One region of the Paenibacillus sp. FSL H3-0457 genome, then DNA from elsewhere that is predicted to be linked to it. Evidence: riboswitches for the same ligand, from Rfam matches in the RefSeq annotation. Region 1 holds a riboswitch; each other region holds the start of a gene.
What was found. Region 1 has a riboswitch for thiamine pyrophosphate ahead of MHH25_RS04655 (ABC transporter ATP-binding protein). Riboswitches for the same ligand answer to the same signal wherever they lie in the genome.
Positions count from the first base shown of each region.

Region 2: another riboswitch for thiamine pyrophosphate. It lies ahead of MHH25_RS02375 (ABC transporter substrate-binding protein); the one in region 1 lies ahead of MHH25_RS04655 (ABC transporter ATP-binding protein).
Region 3: another riboswitch for thiamine pyrophosphate. It lies ahead of tenA (thiaminase II); the one in region 1 lies ahead of MHH25_RS04655 (ABC transporter ATP-binding protein).
Region 4: another riboswitch for thiamine pyrophosphate. It lies ahead of MHH25_RS17720 (thiamine phosphate synthase); the one in region 1 lies ahead of MHH25_RS04655 (ABC transporter ATP-binding protein).

Region 1 is NZ_CP150283.1:1,016,673-1,019,814, forward strand. Features, by position in the region: gene MHH25_RS04645 (ABC transporter substrate-binding protein) at 1-154, opposite strand, end outside; gene MHH25_RS04650 (ABC transporter permease) at 322-1,152, opposite strand; gene MHH25_RS04655 (ABC transporter ATP-binding protein) at 1,142-1,906, opposite strand; TPP riboswitch at 2,065-2,167, opposite strand; gene MHH25_RS04660 (radical SAM/SPASM domain-containing protein) at 2,386-3,142, shown strand, end outside.
Region 2 is NZ_CP150283.1:498,593-501,734, reverse strand. Features, by position in the region: gene MHH25_RS02390 (hypothetical protein) at 1-56, opposite strand, end outside; gene MHH25_RS02385 (VOC family protein) at 231-617, shown strand; gene MHH25_RS02380 (NAD(P)-dependent oxidoreductase) at 634-1,389, shown strand; TPP riboswitch at 1,534-1,646, shown strand; gene MHH25_RS02375 (ABC transporter substrate-binding protein) at 1,953-2,993, shown strand.
Region 3 is NZ_CP150283.1:3,642,998-3,646,139, forward strand. Features, by position in the region: gene MHH25_RS16090 (endo-1,4-beta-xylanase) at 1-854, shown strand, start outside; TPP riboswitch at 1,061-1,158, shown strand; gene tenA (thiaminase II) at 1,272-1,934, shown strand; gene MHH25_RS16100 (spore coat protein) at 2,145-2,441, opposite strand; gene MHH25_RS16105 (hypothetical protein) at 2,453-2,653, opposite strand; gene MHH25_RS16110 (zinc-dependent alcohol dehydrogenase) at 2,685-3,142, opposite strand, start outside.
Region 4 is NZ_CP150283.1:4,007,380-4,010,521, forward strand. Features, by position in the region: gene thiO (glycine oxidase ThiO) at 1-898, opposite strand, end outside; gene MHH25_RS17720 (thiamine phosphate synthase) at 916-1,578, opposite strand; TPP riboswitch at 1,805-1,914, opposite strand; gene MHH25_RS17725 (ABC-F family ATP-binding cassette domain-containing protein) at 1,989-3,142, opposite strand, start outside.

The sequences.
Region 1 (3,142 bases):
GTTCGGTTGCAGACGGATCTGTTTGCTGTGTATTGGTTGCCGAATCTGTTGTTGGCGTATTTTGGCTATTGTCTGTGGTGCTGCATCCGCTAACGATCAGCAAAAGGCTAATGAGTATGATGGGAAGCAGGGAGTATATACCTTTGTTATTCATAAATGAAGTTCCTCATTTCATCGTTTTGATTTGTAGAAAATGGGCAACAGCATGTTAACGATAATGTGACAATGAACTGATTGAAGATGTTGCTGAAATTGTGCATAAGATATGTTTTGTTTTGAAGATTGTAACTACTGTATTTACATCTAATTTCTGTCTAAGTATTATCCAACCTTTCTTTTGCCTCCATGACGATGACGCCGTATGCTAAACCGTTTCTCCAGCCAGGTAATCAGTACAAACAAAACGATCCCAAGCAGGGATAACAGCAAAATGGCGGCAAACATCGCATCCGTGTTCATGTTGCTGGACATACGACGGCTGAAGTACCCTAGACCTTTGCTACCACCGAGCCATTCGCCAATCGTTGCCCCAACCACGCAGTACACCACAGACATCTTTAGCCCCGAGAAAAAAGAGGGAAGTGCCAGCGGAACCTGGAGTTTGCAAAAAATATCCCACTTGCTGGCGCCCATGGTGAGCAACAGTTCACGCTGCTCTGGATCGCCTTGGCGGAGTCCATCGTAGGTACTGACCACAATGGGGAAGAATGCGATTAAAAATACCACGGCGACTTTGCTCCACAACGTGTAACCAAACCACAGGATAAATACGGGGGACAAGGCAATCAACGGTATGGTCTGACTGATCACGATGAAGGGATACAAGGCCTTTTCAATCGATCGGTTCATATGCATGCCTGTTGCCAGCGTAATTCCAGTCACTATGGACAAGACAAAACCAACAACAACCTCCATAAAGGTAGCAGGCAGATGGATGGTCAACAGCAGACGGCGATGTTCAACCAGTGAGCTTGCGATGGCCGTAGGTGCAGGAATGATGAAGGAGGGCACCCATCCCATACGCACAATCACTTCCCAGATCGCCATTAATAAGAACATGAGCATAATAAACAAACCATATTGGGAAAACGACCTCGAGAGCCACTTTAAACACCACGTCCAAACGCTAACCTCAGCTCTATCATTTTGCATGTAATTGTTCCTCCAGTTGTTGCCTCATCTGCACGAGAGCCAGTTCGTAGATCATGTCCGAATGCCTTGGGCGTGGTAAAGGAACCGTCATCTCCCGCAACTGCTGACCTTGCCCCCCTGGAGTTAACAGAATGATACGGTCACTTAACAGCAGGGCTTCTTCAATGTCATGTGTAATGAACAGCACGGTTTGGCCAAAGCCCTCCCACAGCTCGAGCAACCAGCGATGCATTTCTCGTTTGGTTAAGGCGTCGAGTGCACCGAAGGGTTCATCCAGCAACATGAGCTGCCCGCCTGTAAGTAAGGTACGCAGCAATGCCACCCGCTGCCGCATGCCGCCGGACAATTCATCTGGATAGGCCTGTTCATAACCCGACAGGCCGAACCTTGCCAATCCAGCTAGGATGTTGGCACGTAACTTGTCCTTGTCCTGTCGGCCTCGTGCCAACTCGGAAGGAAGCATGCAGTTCTCCATGACGGTACGCCAGGATAACAGCAGATCTTTCTGCGGCATATAGGCGACTCGTCCGAGCCGTTGTCCGTGCGGTACATCAGCAATATCGATGGTGCCGACGGTTGGCTCATGCAAGCCTGCGAGTAGCTTGAAGAGCGTGCTTTTACCTGACCCGCTGGAGCCAATGAGCGAGACAAATTCTCCTTGTTGGACCTTAAGCGACACATTGGCGAGCACGGGTGAATCCTTTTTTTCAGGAAAAGCGAAGCTAACGTTCTCAATGGTTACATGGTTGTTCATCTGATCCTCACCCCCTTGATGTCAGACTGCTGGAATAACAACGGCATCCTATACTCTGCAAAAGGAACAAAAAAGACCCACCCATTTCCGGAGAAATGAGTGGGTCTGTAAGTTAAATCCGCAATTTATCTTCACATACATGAAAAAAATCCGCTTACTAAAAGGCCGCTCCACTTCCCTCCGCTGGTATGATCCAGATCAGGTTCAAAGGGTCCGAATAATCATATTCGTCTCAGCCGCAAGGCTCCCCTAGTGCAAAAGTTCAAGATATGCAGTTGTCTGTTCAGCATATATCACTCGAACATGAACTGTAAAGAGGCAGCATGATGGAATTCTTGAGATGAACTTGGAGTCAGACCCGAACAACTGAACAATTTACCTGGGCTCCCTAACCCGATATAATAGGGGTGGCGCATATTGGCCGGATCACAAAATGCAGGTGGGATTGTTCTCCCTCCTAGGCAGAATGGGGACCCGAGTTGAAAACGTTCAAAAAAGTATATATTGAGATCACGAGTATCTGCAATCTGGCATGCAGCTTCTGTCCGCAGACACAGCGTGCCAAAGGATTCATTGACCCTGAAGTCTTCAACAATATACTGGATCAAGTTAAACCACACACCAATCATATTTATCTACATGTCAAAGGCGAACCCTTGTTGCATCCCAAAATAGATTTGTTGCTCGATTCCGCACATGAGAAGGGACTCAAGGTGAACATTACAACGAATGGTACACTGCTGCCCAAGACTCAGCATAAATTGCTTGGCAAACCGGCGCTGCGGCAGATGAATTTCTCCCTGCACAGTTTCGATGGGCATGAAGGTTCAACAGACCGTGACGGATACCTGCGTCATATTTTGTCCTTTGTACACGAGGCCGTTAAGCACAATGTCATCATCTCATTTCGGTTGTGGAATCTGACACAGGATAACTTCACAAATGCTCAGATGAATCGAAATCGGGAGACCCTTGAAGTATTGGAACGTGAGTTCAATCTGGATTTCCGCATTGAGGAAAAAGTAGTTCCAGGCAGCGGGGTCAAAATTGCCCCGAATGTATACCTGAATCAGGACCATGAGTTCCAGTGGCCGAGTCTGGATGCACCTGAAGATGACGGCAAAGGCTTCTGCCATGCACTTCGCGGTCAGGCAGCTGTGCTTGTAGATGGAACGGTGGTTCCATGCTGTCTCGATGGCGAGGGTGTGATTAACCTGGGTAATGTGCACGAGAAGT
Region 2 (3,142 bases), 520 kb from region 1:
CACATCATTAATCCGAAAATAATTTGTTCCTTCTTGCTAGTTGGCAATTCTCTCATCCTCTCTGTTTACCTTCGTAATTATAGAGATAAGGAAACCCTCCACATAAGTGAACATTCTGTGAACAATTATGATTTTTCCAATTTAAAATTGGATTTGACAACCATGTAGTACAGCTCTATGATATCCCTTAAAATGGTAGAAAATTTCAATATATAAGGAGGTTTTTGATTGTGAGTTTTCAAAAACGCATTGACCACGTCGGCATTGCCGTTCGTGATCTGGAAACTACACTCCGTTTCTATACGGAGGTTGTTGGATTGGAATTGAAAGACCGGGTAACCCACACCAACGGTATCATTAAGCTCGCCTTCCTTGGCTTTAATGGAAGTAATGAGACTGAGATTGAGTTAATCCAAGGATACAGCGACAAGCTGCCTTCCGAAGGTACGGTGCACCATTTTGCGATCCACGTGCATGATCTTGATTCTGAGTACCAACGCATCCAATCCACCGAAGCCGAATTTATCGACGGAGAGATTATCACACTGCCTAACGGTTATCGCTATTTCTTCATCTATGGACCTGAAAAGGAATGGATTGAGTTCTTCCAGCGCTAAGAATTGGAGTTGATTTATGAACATTTTAATTACCGGCGCAGCCGGAAAAATTGGACGTGACTTGTCCCAACACTTGTCAGAGGCATTTCACCTGCGACTAACGGATTTAAATATCGACAGACTGCATACGTATCAAGGGACCGGCCATGAGATCATGACACTGGATGTGACAGACCCCGAAGCCTGTCAGCATGCTTGCGAAGGCATGGATGTGGTTGTACATCTGGCGGGAGATCCTTCCCCGAATGCCGGATTTTATGAATCGTTGTTGGACATCAATATCAAAGGTACATTTAATGTATTCCGTGCAGCTAAAGACCAAGGTGTACGAAGAGTCATTCTTGCAAGCAGTGCACAGACGATTGAGGGGTATCCCATTGATGCTCAAGTCTATCCGGACATGCCAACACGCCCACGGAATTTGTACGGGGTTAGCAAATGTTTTGGAGAATCGCTCGCTTCCTATTTTGCGTATACCGAAGGTTTACAAAGTGTAGCAATACGTATAGGTGCATATGATGATTTTCAACCGGACGGACCAGTGCTGGAGGCAAGGGATATGAGCGCATATATTAGTCCGGCTGACTTGTGTGATTTGATGTTCAAAGCAATTACAACTACCGATCTGGAACCCTTCACCATACTGCATGGGATCTCGAATAATCGGTTTAAACGATTGAATCTGGAAACCACTCAGAAACAGGTAGGTTATGACCCAAAATCCGATGCTTTTGCACTCAGTCAGATTGCCTTATATGATTCGCCACGATAATTATTGAAAATAACACATCCAAGCAGGCTGTTATACATATGTATAACGGCCTGTTTGATAACTTATACGTGTCCCTATCCAGTTCATGACTGGACACGTTCCACCCGCTGGCCTATAATTACACCTAGTAATGCCCGTAACTTCATAGTTTCCCAGGGGAGTCGGAATTGGCCGGCTGAGAGTGTATCCCACCAAGATACTAACCCTTAGACCTGATCTGGATCATGCCAGCGTAGGAATCGGAGTATATCGAAATGGCACAGCCCTATGGCTGAACGCCACCTCTCTAACGCCTGCACGCGTCCCGGAATACGGGGCGCTTTTTTTGTTACTATCAGAAAGTATAAGACTGGAAGCATCACCTTCCTGATATTGCAAGAAAAACTGCCGCTAAACGCGGTCTGGCTTCCTTGAATGACATCGATGGACGTTTTACTTGTTCAAAAATAACGTCATCCAGATCTCAACTGGTATAAATCTGTCGATTTATGCAAGATGATTGGATATGAAGCCAAGGAGTACCCCGTGCCAATCGGCCGGACATACCGAAGGAGAGACCACAGATGAAATGGCGTAAAACGATGGGATTGTTGCTCTTATGCGTGCTTATGGTGACTGTAGCCGCATGTGGTGGCAAAGAAGCTGCCCCAGCTGGGCAGAACGGCAACACAAATACGGAAAGCAACAACGAAGGTGACACTGCCGCCCTGAAAGATATTAAAGTGGTGCTCGACTGGACACCAAATACGAATCATACAGGCCTGTATGCAGCTGTAGATCAAGGTTTTTACAAGGCCGAAGGCTTGAACGTGGAGATTGTACAACCAGGTGCCGGTGGCGCAGATACAATGGTTGCCTCGAATGAAGTGCCTTTTGGCGTAAGTTATCAGGAGAGTGTAACTCAAGCCCGCACACAGGGTGTTCCACTCGTCTCCATCGCAGCAGTTATTCAGCATAATACATCTGGTTTCGCTGCTCCGGCGGATCGGAATATCAAGTCACCGAAAGATTTTGAAGGTAAAACCTATGGCGGTTGGGGTTCCCCAGTCGAAGAAGCCGTGATGCAATCCATTATGGAAGGCGACGGAGCCGATGTATCGAAAGTAAAAAACATTAATATGGGTGATGCCGACTTTTTCACCGCAGTAAAACGGGATATTGATTTCGCGTGGATTTTCTACGCCTGGACGGGTATTGAAGCCGAACTGCGCGGGGAACCGATCGACATGTTATATGTGAAGGATTATTCAGATGCACTGGATTATTACACGCCTGTCCTCGTAACAAACGAGCAGACGATCCAAAACGACCCTGAGTTGGTGAAAGCATTCCTGAAAGCCACCTCCGAAGGGTATCAATACGCAATTGATCATCCCGAAGACGCAGCCAACATTCTGATCAAGGCCGTACCGGATCTGGATAAGGAATTGGTACTGGCAAGCCAGAAATGGCTTAGTCCAAAGTACACAGATGACGCCCCGCGCTGGGGAGAACAAAAACAGGAAGTGTGGCAGAACTACACCGACTGGATGTTTAGCAAAAAACTGCTTGATGAACAGATCGATGTGAGCAAGGCATATACAAACGAGTTCTTACCCCAATAAAATTTCTCATATAAAACGAACTTAAATTTTACACGAGGACGGAGAGGACAGAAATAACGTGAAAAAGCGAAGCGGTCGCCTTTATCACCGGATTTTCCCTTTAGAGAAAGGGAATCAAAAAAATCTGGGGATAACAGCGATTGGAAGGT
Region 3 (3,142 bases), 2.6 Mb from region 1:
ACCGACACGTAATCATTAAGCGGTCGGGCAAAGCTGAGGGTGTGGAGCAGCGTTCATATCGTGTACGCGAGACAAAAGCCGGATATCAGGTTGAATTGTCCATTCCGTGGGGTGGTATCCAAGTCGGATCAGAATATGAAGCCGGATTGGATATCCGTGTGACTGATGGCGGTTCAAGTGGGACACAACCTTATAATCCACTGTACTGGAATGATAGAACACAATCTCAGGAACAGGATACAAGCAAATACGGCGTGATTCAACTCGCCCCTATGCCCAAATCTGCACAAGCTGTGCAAGGGATTGTTCAGATTGATGGGAAGAAAGACACATCATGGAATAAGGCTGCACCATTTGAAGTAAAACGGTTGAACCAGAGCGAAGGTGCAGAGGCAGTGGCTCGCGCAATGTGGTCAGGTGAGTATCTATACCTGCTGATCGACGTCACTGATCCAAACATCATTACAGATAGTATCAACCCATGGGATCAGGATTCGGTTGAGATTTTCCTGGACGAGAATCACCAGCGCACACCGTATTTTCAATATGATGATGCCCAGTTCAGAATCAGTGCAGACAATGTGGGAACCTTTGCAGGGGGTGCCTCACCTGGACGCCTTGTAAGTGCTGTGAAGAAAACAAATAAAGGATATCTCGTAGAAGCCAGAATTCATTTACAATCATTGACGCCCAAAGCAGGAAATGTTCTCGGTTTCGAGCTCCAAATTAACGACAACCAGGGCGGAGGTAAGCAGAGCGTAGCCAAGTGGAATGATACGACCAATGAGAGCTGGAGAAATACTTCCCAGTACGGAATACTCACTTTTGTCGGAAAGAACAAACTCGGGCATTAAACCATCGGCAGTAGTTGCAAGAATAGAAACCATCATAACAGTGGCTGAAACTCAACCATTGTTGTGATGGTTTTCATCGTTTACATACGTCACCAAAGGTGATGAGGGGCGATACAATCTTCCTTGACTATATTTAACAGCCCTTGATATACTAAATGGATGTTATTTTATCTTTTATGGGAATAGGAAAGTAATCAACTACATACAACCGTTTGCGAGGGAGCCTTAACCGGCTGAGAGGGTGTTAAACCGACCTTACCTGATTTGGATAATGCCAACGTAGGGATGCAACGATGAAACACTGTACTTGGGTAGCTCATGCGAACCCCCTTGTTTTAGTGTATTTGTCTGCGAAACATCCATAGGATGTTTCGTTTTTTTGTTTTTAAATACGTACATTATGAATTGGAGGAACACATGTTGACTATTTCAGAGAGACTATATCAGGCAGCACAGCCTGTGTGGAAGGAATGTCTTGAGCATCCCTTTGTTAAAGGAATCGGAGATGGTTCCTTAACGGTTGAACAATTTCGTTATTATTTGCTGCAAGACTACTTGTACCTGTTCGATTATGCCCGCGTATTTGCACTAGGTATTGTCAAGTCGCACGACCCCAAATTGATGCAGTTTTTTAGTGAAAACGTAGATAACATCCTGAATGGTGAAATGAAAATTCATCGTTCTTATATGGAGCGATTAGGAATTACAGAGGATCATGTTTTCCAGGTAAAACCTGCCCTGAAAAATGCAGCCTATACTAACTATATGCTCTCTGTTTCCCATGCGGGTGGCATAGCAGAAGTACTTGTATCCATTCTGGCCTGCTCATGGAGCTATGCAGAGATTGGTCAAGTCCTTGCCCAAAAGCCAGGTGCAGCTGAGCATCCTTTTTACGGAGAGTGGATCACAGGATATGCTTCCTCTGAATACAACAGCAACAATCAATCCCTAGTGACGTTAACTGATAAGCTATTAGAAGGCTGTAGCGAGGGAACGTACCAACGGATGGAGGATATTTTCGTGATGTGCAGTCGCTTTGAGCTTGATTTTTGGGAAATGTCATGGAAGCTGGAGCCTTAAGTTCACTGTAGTCAATTAAAGTAGAGAGCAGCGGCCATAAACAGTCTCAGGATAGAAATAAGTAGAATACGTAAAGGAACGCTTGCAATAAGCGTGTTTCGTGACGATGCCAAAAAAAGGGCGGATAGTATCCGCCTTTTTTCATTGTTGAAATTCTTGACACAGGGACATTTTGTTCTCTGAAGTCTCTGGCTAAAATCAAAAAGGGTGTCAGGACGGAATGTTCATAGCAGTCTGAATGTTTTTCAGATCGAGCTGAATTTGCTCTGCAATATGGTAAGGGTGGTATAAACCATGCTGCACCATGTAATTTGATATCTTTTCATGAGAATCTATGGCTTCATCGAGCTGTTTCATCAAAATTTGTTTGATTTCGGGGGTGGCACATTCGGTCACAGCCATGGCGTAGTTTCTGACACCGCTCTTGGCGTTCATCAAAAAATCCATTGCGATCACGTCATCGGTCAGCGTATTAAGACCAGTCATGTGTTCTAATATTGGGTTCATTTTTTTATCTCCTATACAGTCGCTTTAGACAGCACTCCACCGAGCTCCTGAAGCTGCTGTTGTGATAAGATCGCATCTTGTTGCAAAATTTGCTTGAGCTCCGGGTCGGTTACCAGAGCTTGCATGGTCTTGGATTTAGTCATACAAACCGTCTTGAACGCAGCTATTTCATGTACCTCGAGCATCTCATGCAAAGCGTATGTGGAATCCATTCAGATTGTCCTCCCATGTATCTATTCATATTTAAGGCTTTAAGATGACTTTAATGCAATCGTCCGTTTTTGTATCGAACACTTCATAGCCCCGTTTGGCCTCGCTGAGCGGAATGACGTGCGTAACAATGTCGCCAGGGTCCACTTTGCCAGACGTAACCAACTCGTACATGTATGGCATGTAGTGAATGACCGGAGCTTGTCCGGAACGGATATTCACGTTTCGCTGCATGATATCACCGAGCGGGAATCCGTTATAACGTCCGCCGTATACCCCAGTGACTTGAATGGTGCCACCTTTGCGAACAGCCTGAGATGCAATGATAAATGCGCTCATGGTGCCGCCTTGCAGTTTCATACCGCTGGCTAGAAATTCAAGATCGCTCATCTTGCCGTCCATTCCTACCGCATCAATGACAACATCGGCGCCGCCTTTGGTCATTTCCTTGAGAGTGTTCCCAATATTCTTATCCTGTTCGAAGTTTACTA
Region 4 (3,142 bases), 3.0 Mb from region 1:
TAGCCGCTGTGATCAGCTTCTGAACACCCTGTACAGAAACGTTCAGATCCGTTCTGCCTGGCAGACTGGTTGCCCCGAGCCAAACTTCGCCATTGGCTTTGGGAACAATATAGATATCCTCTGCATACACCGTTCTGTCAGGTCTGTACCCTGCATGTTCATCTGCGAACTGAACGGCGGCTATTTCACCTTTTACCGACCACACAGGCAAGCTCAGATTCACATGTCTCATCAACTCTTCACTCTGTAATCCAGCCGCTATAATGACATGTTTGCATCTCATCTCGCCGATCGATGTGTTGATCCCCTGCACGCCGTGTTCGTTTGCTTGCACACGTATATCCTGTATGTCCTCCATAACCTGTGCTCCCAATACTTGAGCGGATTCAGCATATGCCTTTGTTAGATGGACTGGAAGAATCTCACTCTCGTAAGGTCTGTAGTAGGCTCCATACGTATCTCTGTTAAGCCATGGTGCCTCCTGTTGCACAACGGAACGATCCCACCACACCTCATCAGCAGACAACGCAGACTTCCGATTATTCTTATAGCTGCTTAATTCACTGTATGAACGAAAAGGAGTTAGGAATCCATGGCGTTGCAGACCAACCTCTACATCACTGAGGGTAGCCATTAGTACCTTTTGCTCATGAAGTAACTGCCTGCTCTGCCTGGCAAGCTTAGCCATCAAAGGATGAGCAAAATCCTCACTGTCTGCCGCCAGCATTCCAGCAGCTGCGCAAGAAGTGCCTCCTGCAATCGCCGAACGATCTACCAGCAGTACATCCTGTCCACGGGAAGCAAGCTCATACGCAATGGCACAACCAACAACGCCTCCGCCTACAATAATCGTTTCTGCATGAATCTTATCCAATTTATCAGTAATGATCTTTTTCATCCTCTCATCTCCTTGATTCAGCGGCTCAAACTTTCTGTAGCAACGATAGCCTGCCTTAATGATTCAGCGGCCCGATCCGGGGAATCGCTCGCCCATACATTCGAAATCACAGCGACTCCCTGTGCGCCTGCAGAGCGAATAGCGTGAATGTTTCCCGGTTCGATGCCCCCAATCGCCATGACAGGAATGGAGACACCAGAGCACACTTCAGCCAGAGCATATAATCCTCTTGGTTCAAGATCAGGCTTACTGTTGGTTGAGTAGACATGCCCGAAGAAAAGGTAATCGGCTCCCCGTTCTTCAGCGATTTTTGCCTCATCGATTGAATGAACAGATACACCCAGACGAATTCGCTGGACATTACTTATAACAGCAGGGTTGTAGTTACGTATAGCCTCTTGCCCCCAATGCACACCGCCATAGATGTCATTCTGTGGTGGCAGTTCTGAACCATTGATAACGATGCGACAAGACGGAACGCCAACACCACGCAGACTTTCAGCCCAACCGATCTTTTGTTGCCACGAGAGTTGTTTCTCTCGTATATGGATGTAGTCCACCCATGGCCAAACGTCCTTTGCAGCTTTTACAAAAGATGCTTGAGTCCCTACACCCGTAGATACAACATGCAGTTCAAATGATCCGTGTACACGTTCATGAGAAATTACCGTACTGTTCATCTCCTTCCATGCGTGAATGCTATGAAAACACAAAAAAGCCACTCCCGTAGGGGAGTGGCTGCGTATTAATTATAGGACCAGATGACTGACTGATACATACAGTTCATTTCGTGCAATAAAGCTATAGACCTTATAGCCATAACGTTATACACGCAACTGCATGTTTCAATTTACTAAGCAAGACGGTTGAATTCTTTCGAATTGCCGTTTGCTCACGTCATTCACTGAAACGCGCTCGCCACTTCCCTACGCTGGTATGATCCAGATCAGGTGCAAAGGGTCCGGAATCGCATTCTTCCATCTCAGCCACATCGTGCGGCCCCCCTAGTGTTCATATGAAGTTGTAGCCTATGTTACCATAGAAGGATTTTTTTGTCACCGTTCATTTCTATTAGCGTTGCTTGAATTGTCTAATTTTTCTCAGACCATTCTTCAACATTCCATGTTTTGGTAACCCAACCCTCGTAGAAATCAGGTTCATGAGATACCAGCAACACCGTTCCCTTGAATTCTTGCAAGGCACGCTGTAACTCAGCTTTAGCTGTGACATCCAAATGGTTCGTCGGCTCATCGAATAGAATCCAGTTGCTTTCACGCATCAAGAGTTTGCATAGACGAACCTTGGCTTGCTCTCCACCACTCAGCATGTTAAGCGGACGGGTAATGTGCTCATTTTTCAACCCGCAGCGAGCGAGATGACCCCGGACCTCATTCTGGGTCAAATGTGAAAACTCATTCCAGACATCCTCAATCGGCGTGATATTTCCAGCACGAACTTCCTGCTCAAAATAGGCCGTTTCGAGATAATCTCCCAAAAAGGTCTTTCCACTGAGTGGAGATATTTTGCCCAAGATGGTTTTCAGCAGCGTCGATTTACCCACACCATTACAACCTACGATGGCAATTTTCTCACCACGTTCAATTGTCATTGTCATCTTAGGCAGCAAAGGATACGTATATCCAATTTCAAAATCAATGCCCTCAAAGACCGTTTTGCTACTCGCACGGGCATCCTTGAATTTGAACGTTGGTTTGGCCGCTTCATCTGGACGATCAATACGTTCAATTCTGTCCAGCTGTTTCTCCCGGCTCTTCGCTCGACCTGAAGTTGAAGCACGTGCCTTGTTACGCTGAATGAAATCTTCCTGCTTCTTGATGTACTCTTGCTGCTTCTCGTACGCATCAATATGCTGGGCTTTATTCATATCAGCCATCTCAAGGAACTTGTTATAGTTCGCTGCATATCTCGTTAATTTGGCAAATTCCAAATGATAAATGACATTTACTACTTCATTCATGAATTCCGTGTCATGGGAGATTAAGAGGAACGCATGAGGGTAGTCCTTCAGGTAACGTGACAACCATTCAATGTGCTCTACATCCAGATAGTTGGTCGGCTCATCCAGCAAAAGGGCTGTAGGTTTCTCAAGCAGAAGCTTGGCAAGAAGCACCTTGGTACGTTGCCCACCACTTAGAGCTGCGACATCCCGATCAAGACCAATTGCGGACAAACCAAGTCCATTGGCCATCTCTTCCACTTTTACGTCAATCAGATAAAAGTCGC